DNA from 2 places in the Variovorax glacialis genome. Region 2 is predicted to be linked to the other one. Evidence: predicted binding sites of a transcription regulator. Region 2 holds the regulator's gene; the other holds the start of a gene.
What was found. The regulator HrcA, encoded in region 2, represses chaperone genes, less so after heat shock. The targets are predictions, from matches to a motif close to TTAGCACTCNNNNNNNNNGAGTGCTAA.
Positions count from the first base shown of each region.

Region 1 (3,409 bases), on a different contig from region 2:
GCGATGATCAGCAGCGGACGGCCGGCCTTCGCCACTTGCTCCAGCGTGGGCAGCAGGTCGCGGATGTTGCTGATCTTCTTGTCGAACAGCAGCACGAACGGGTTGTCCAGGATCGCGCTTTGCTTTTCGGGGTTGTTGATGAAGTAGGGCGAAAGGTAGCCGCGGTCGAACTGCATGCCTTCGACGACGTCGAGTTCGCTGTCGAGCGACTTGCCGTCTTCCACGGTGATCACGCCTTCCTTGCCGACCTTGTCCATCGCGTCAGCGATGAGCTTGCCGATGGTTTCGTCGCTGTTGGCCGAGATCGAGCCGACTTGCGCGATTTCCTTGGAGGTGGTCGTGGCCTTGGAGGCCTTCTTCAGCTCGGCGACCAGGGCGGTGACCGCCTTGTCGATGCCGCGCTTCAGGTCCATCGGGTTCATGCCGGCAGCCACCAGCTTGAAACCTTCGCGAACGATGGCCTGGGCCAGCACGGTCGCGGTGGTGGTGCCGTCACCGGCGTTGTCGGACGTCTTGGAAGCCACTTCCTTCACGAGCTGGGCGCCCATGTTCTGCAGCTTGTCCTTGAGTTCGATTTCCTTGGCGACCGACACGCCGTCCTTGGTCACGGTGGGGGCGCCGAAGGAGCGCTCGAGCACCACGTTGCGGCCCTTGGGGCCCAGGGTCACTTTGACTGCGTTGGCGAGGATGTTCACACCCTCGACCATGCGCGCGCGGGCTTCGCCGCCGAAGACTACGTCTTTTGCTGCCATGAGATTTCTCCGAGATTCAGTTGGATGGGGGGATGACGGGGCGAGAAATTACTTGTCGACGACCGCGAACAGGTCGTCTTCCTTCATGACCAGCAGTTCGTCGCCGTCGACCTTGACGGTCTGGCCGCTGTACTTACCGAACAGGACGCGGTCACCGACCTTGATGTTCATGGCGATCAGGTCGCCCTTGTCGTTCTTCTTGCCCGGGCCGACGGCCAGCACTTCGCCCTGATCGGGCTTTTCTGCCGCGTTGTCCGGGATCACGATGCCCGAGGCGGTCTTGGTTTCGCTTTCAATGCGCTTGACGATCACGCGATCGTGCAAAGGACGAAGTTTCATTGCATCTCCTGATAAGAAACGGGGTTTTGTTCGGGCACAGGCGTGGTGCCGGCGCCACATCGTCTGAAGACCGGTGTTGTTAGCACTCAACTTCAACGAGTGCTAATGATAAGGGCGTTTTTCACGGTTTCAAGATCCGGGACCGCTTCGAGCGGGCTCCGGTTGCACGACCGGCTTGGCGGGTTCGCCGATCCGCCGCTGGGTGCAGGCCGCTCGTTCGCCTTGGCATCCAGTGCGGGCGACGGCAGACTGTCGGGCACTGGAGGTTATTCATGTACGCATGCGAATCCATGGCCGACGGCTCCGAGGTCAGTCGTGCCGTCTGCTTTTGCCATCGACCTGAAATCGGGGCCCTGACCCGTCGGATCAACGCCGATCTCTCGCGGCGCGGCTTCGTCGTCGGCATGGCCGCCTCGGTGGCGACGCTGGGGCTTCCGTTCCGTGTGAGCGCGCAGCCTGCACAGCCTGCGCCGCCCAGGCCGATCGTCCTCACCAACTTCCGCCTCTTCGACGGCAAGGGCGCCACGCTCCGCGATGGCCTCCACCTCGTCGTCGAGGCGAACCGGATCAAGTCGGTGGCCAGCGGAGCGCCGGCGGCGCCCGAAGGTGCCCAGACGATCAATTGCGGCGGTCGGGTCGTCATGCCGGGGCTCATCGACGCCCATTGGCACGCGCTCTTTGCAGGCTTGCCGCTGCAGATGCTCTTGCAGGGCAACCTCGGCTACATCCATCTCGCGGCCGCCGCCGAGGCGGAGCGAACGCTGTTGCGCGGGTACACGACGGTGCGCGACATGGGCGGGCCGGCGTTCGCCTTCAAGCAGGCGATCGACGAAGGACTCATACCGGGCCCGCGGATCTACCCCTCCGGCGCGATGATCACCGGCAGCGGCGGACACACCGACATGCGTCCCCCGTCCGACCTTCCGCGCAACCCGGGCACGCCGAGCTTCATGGAACGGTCCGGCGCGGCGTTCATCGTCGACAGCCCCGACGAAATCCGGTTGCGCGCGCGCGAGCAGCTGGCGCAAGGCGCGTCGCAGGTCAAGCTCGTGGGCGGTGGTGGCGTGTCTTCACCGCGGAGTCCGCTGGACCTCACCACGTTGACGGAGGCGGAGCTGCGTGCAGGCGTGGAGGTTGCGAAGGACTGGAACACCTATGCGACCGTGCACGCGTATGCGCCCACGACCGTGCAGCGCGCGATCGCTGCGGGCGCACGCTGCATCGAGCATGCGCATCTGATGGACGAGACGACGGCGAAGATGCTGGCGGACAAGGGCGTCTGGCTCAGCATCCAGCCATTCCTGTCGCAGGAAGACACCGGCCCGATGAGTGGCGGGAGTCTCGTGTCCGCCCTGCAAGTCTTCGCGGGAACCGACAACGCCTACAAGCTCGCCCGGAAGTACAAGATCAAGACGGCCTGGGGTTCGGACATGCTGTTCAATGCGGCGCTGGCGACGCGCCAGGGCATCATGCTGTCGCATCTGACGCGGTGGTATTCGAACAGCGAGATCCTGACGATGGCGACTTCCACCAACGCGGAGTTGCTGAACCTGTCGGGTCCGCGCAATCCCTATCCGGGGAAGCTCGGCGTCATCGAGGAAGGCGCCTATGCGGACCTGCTGCTCGTGGACGGCAACCCGGTCGAGAACATCGCGCTGCTGGCGGATCCTGGCAGCAGCCTTGTGATCGTCATGAAGGACGGCAAGATCCACAAGAACACCCTCAAGTCCTGAGGCGGCGCGCGGTCAGGGCTTGCGCACGACCTTGACCAGGAGAACGAGCGCGAGGCAGGCCGCGGCGACCAGCATCACCATGTGGAAGTAGTCGAGCGCGGCCATGAAGGTTGCTTCCTGCGCCGTCTGCCATCCGAGTTGGGCGAGCGCGAGCCGGGACGCTTCCGTCGCATCGTGCGTGGCTGCGAAATGGCGCGTCAGCAGGTCCAGCGTCTGTTGCACCGCCGGATTCGACGGCGACAGGCTTTCACCGAGCCGGGTGTAGCGCACGGTGCTTCGCCATTGCATGCACAGCGTCGCGAGGGCGGTGCCGGCCGCCACGCCGAACTGGGCGAGGATGTTCTTCACCTGGTTGGCATGCGAAAAGGTCGTGTCGTCGCGCTGCAGCGTCTGGAAGGTCTGCATGGCCGTGGTCGCCAGCACCACGATCACGAAGGCGCCGTTGCACAGCAGCGCCGGGACCACGCTGTGCAGCGGGTTGGCCGATTCGCTCAGGTGCGAGAGTTGCCAGCCGCACAGCAGCAGGGCCGAGAACCCCACGACGTAGTAGCGCGTCGGCCCTGGGCTGCGAGGCAACAACCGCGA
Region 1 is NZ_JBPJZT010000011.1:111,469-114,877, forward strand. Features, by position in the region: gene groL (chaperonin GroEL) at 1-752, opposite strand, end outside; gene groES (co-chaperone GroES) at 801-1,091, opposite strand; gene ACSFBL_RS25530 (metal-dependent hydrolase family protein) at 1,364-2,824, shown strand; gene ACSFBL_RS25535 (MFS transporter) at 2,837-3,409, opposite strand, start outside.
Region 1: a site for HrcA is predicted at 1,171-1,197, ahead of groES (co-chaperone GroES). Genes of this name have one in related genera too.

Region 2 (3,409 bases):
ATCAGCAGATCGAGAATCTCCGTCTTCCGGCGCACTTCCTCGTCGATCAGGACGACGTCCTGAAGTTGACGCCGCGCATTGGTCGCCAGGGCCTCGATGAATTTCAGGATCGACGAACTGATCTGCGGTGCCGGGTTCTGTTCGCGCAGCCAGCTTTCGACGAAGCTGGCGGCCTGGAGAAGGCCTGCGGCGGAGGTCAGTAACGCGCCCCGGGCCAGCACGGTCAGGCGCTCGATCAGGACGTCCGGCGCATCGGAGGGGTCGAACGAGAAGTCGAGTTCGACCGCCTCGTCCAGCGCGGAGCGCGCACGCGGGCCGCGTCGCTCGCTTCCCTGCTCGGTGCGCGCTGGGGCCAGCACGCTCTGCATCAGCGACTTGGCGAGCGCCAAGGCCCGCGCCAGGTAACCCCAGAGGCTGAAAGGGTTGGTGGCCGCATCCATCGGGTCGCCGGGCTGTCCCTTCATCGGCGGAAGGAATGCGGTCCAGACCTCCCACGCGCCGCCATGTCGGCTGGCCACGCCGATGTGAGGCTCGGGCGCAAATGCATCGACGAAGCGGTCGTGCGGCAGCGGACCGATCGCGAACTTCGGATCCGGCTTGCGCCGCGCTTTCTCGACCTCGTCGTAGCACTCCCGCATCATCCGAAAGGCGTTTTCGTAGAAGCCCAGCCAGACATGCAGGCCGTGCTCGAGGATGCGTCCGTGTTCGTCTCGCACCGACGCGCCCTTGCCGCCGAGCCGCTCGCTCGCCTCGTAGACCGTGATCTCGTAGAACGGCCATCCCTCGGTCGAGCGCCGCTCCTCGGGCGTGGCCTCAGGTCGGAGCCGCCTCTTCCGTTCGTCATTCAAGTTGAGGAGCTGCCATGCCGTCGCCAAGCCGGCACAGCCGCCTCCGACGATCGTGACTCGCACGGTCTCGGCGGAATACTCTGTCGAATCGGGCACGCCTTCGCGCGAAGTCGCAGGCACGGGCATCTCGGGCCCGCTGCCGCCGCCGAGAGTGTTCAATCACTCCTCCAATCGTATTTTTTTGTGGCGTTTTGACCTACTGCTTCCGCCTCTGCGGATAGTGACGAGTCAATCGGTCAACGTCAAGATGACCCGGCTTGCGATTGGGTAAGGGGGACAGGGAAGCGGACGCGCATGGCCCGAGACGTCGAACTGGCGCCCGACTTCGCCATGGAGGCTGGTGGTGGTAGGCCGTCCTGGGCTTGAACCAGGGACCAACGGATTATGAGTCCGCTGCTCTAACCAACTGAGCTAACGGCCCACGCGCCGACGATTCTAGTGGGCCGGAGACCCAGCCCTACTTCCGGTGGCTCAACGCGTTGGTGACCAGCTTCGACGTGATGTCGACGATCTGGATCATCCGCTCGTACGGCATGCGCGTCGGGCCGATGACGCCCAGCGTCCCGACCACCTGACCATCGACCTCGTAGTTCGCGCTCACGATCGACAGGTCGTCGAAAGGCACGACCTGGCTTTCGCCGCCGATGAAGATGCGCACGCCCTCCGCCTGGCTCGACACGTCGAGCAGGCGCATCAGTTGCGCCTTCTGTTCGAAGAGCTCGAACGCGCGGCGCAGATGGCTCATGTCGCTCGAAAAGTCGGTCACCGCCAGCAGATTGCGCTCGCCGGCGATCACCACCTCATCCTGCGCCTCCGTCAGCACCTCGGAACTCACCTGGACGGCCGCCTGCATCAGCGCGGCAATCTCGCCGCGCAATTGCTCGACCTCGGACTGGAGCCGGTCGCGAACCTGTTCGATCGACAGCCCGGCATAGTGGGCGTTGATGTAGTTCGATGCCTCGACCAGTTGCGACTGCGAATAGTCGGCCTCCGGAAAGATGACCCTGTTCTGCACATCGCCGTCGGGCGACACGATGATGACGAGCAGGCGGCGGTCGGAGAGCCGCAGGAACTCGATCTGCCGGAACACGGACGCCCGACGCGGCGCCATGACGACACCCACGAACTGCGACAGGTTCGACAGCAGGTTCGCGGCGTTCGCGATCACCTTCTGCGGTTGGTCGGGGGCCAGGCTCGGGGTGGAAAACTGCTCGCGCTGCGCGGTCAACATGGTGTCGACGAAGAGCCGATAGCCGCGCGCGGTCGGAATGCGCCCCGCCGAGGTGTGCGGGCTCGCGATGAGCCCCAGCCCCTCGAGGTCGGACATCACGTTGCGGATGGTCGCTGGCGAAAGATCGAGCCCCGACGCACGGGACAAGGTGCGCGAGCCGACGGGTTGCCCTTCGGCGATATAGCGCTCGACGAGAGTCTTCAGCAGCAACTTGGCGCGGTCGTCCAGCATCGGGCAATTTTAATGTTGTAATTTGTAGATGACCTCCCGCTTTCGGCATGTCGCGCTCATAGGTAAATACCAGGCTTCCGGAGCCCGGGCGCAATGTGGTGCGCTGGACAACGTCATGGGAGGCATCGGCGCCTTCCTCGAGGCGCAAGGCTGCAAGGTGTTCGTCGAGCAGTCGAAAGGCGACGATGTCGAGGTGGGGCCCTATCCTGCCCTGACGGTCGAGGAAATCGGCGAAGAGTGCGATCTCGCGCTCGTGGTCGGGGGCGACGGCACCATGCTCGGCATCAGCCGCCAGCTTGCGCCGTACGGCGTTCCGCTGATCGGCATCAACCGGGGGCGCCTGGGTTTCATCACCGACATTTCGCTGGACAACTACCAGGCGACGCTCATCCCGATGCTGGCCGGCGAGTACGAGGAAGACCACCGCAGCCTGATGCACGCCCAGGTGATGCGCGACGGCACCTGTGTCTTCGACGCGCTTGCCCTGAACGACGTGGTGGTCAATCGCGGCGCCACCTCGGGCATGGTGGAGCTGCGCGTCACGGTCGGCCGCCATTTCGTGGCCAACCAGCGCGCGGACGGCATGATCATCGCGTCCGCCACGGGTTCGACAGCCTATGCGCTCTCGGCGGGCGGCCCGTTGCTGCACCCCGCGGTGCCGGGATGGGTGATGGTGCCAATCGCGCCCCACACGCTCTCCAACCGGCCCATCCTCCTGCCGGACGAAGACGAGGTCTCGATCGAACTTGTGGGCGGACGCGACGCCAGCGCCAGCTTCGACATGCAATCCCTGGCTTCCCTGGCGATCGGCGACCGGGTCGTGGTGCGCCGTTCGGAGTACCGCGCCCGCTTCCTGCATCCCAAGGGCTGGAGCTATTTCGACACCCTGCGCAAGAAACTGCATTGGAACGAAGGAGGTTCCTGAAATGGCATTGCGCCGCATCGCCTTGCGCGATTTCGTGATCGTGCGCACCCTGGAGCTCGATCTTTCCACCGGCTTCACCGTCCTGACCGGGGAAACCGGAGCAGGCAAATCCATCCTGATCGATGCGCTGCAGTTGGCACTCGGCAATCGGGCGGATGCTGGTTCGGTGCGCGA
Region 2 is NZ_JBPJZT010000004.1:246,670-250,078, reverse strand. Features, by position in the region: gene ACSFBL_RS12870 (FAD-dependent oxidoreductase) at 1-1,007, opposite strand, end outside; tRNA gene ACSFBL_RS12865 (tRNA-Ile) at 1,193-1,269, opposite strand; gene hrcA (heat-inducible transcriptional repressor HrcA) at 1,306-2,310, opposite strand; gene ACSFBL_RS12855 (NAD kinase) at 2,339-3,235, shown strand; gene recN (DNA repair protein RecN) at 3,237-3,409, shown strand, end outside.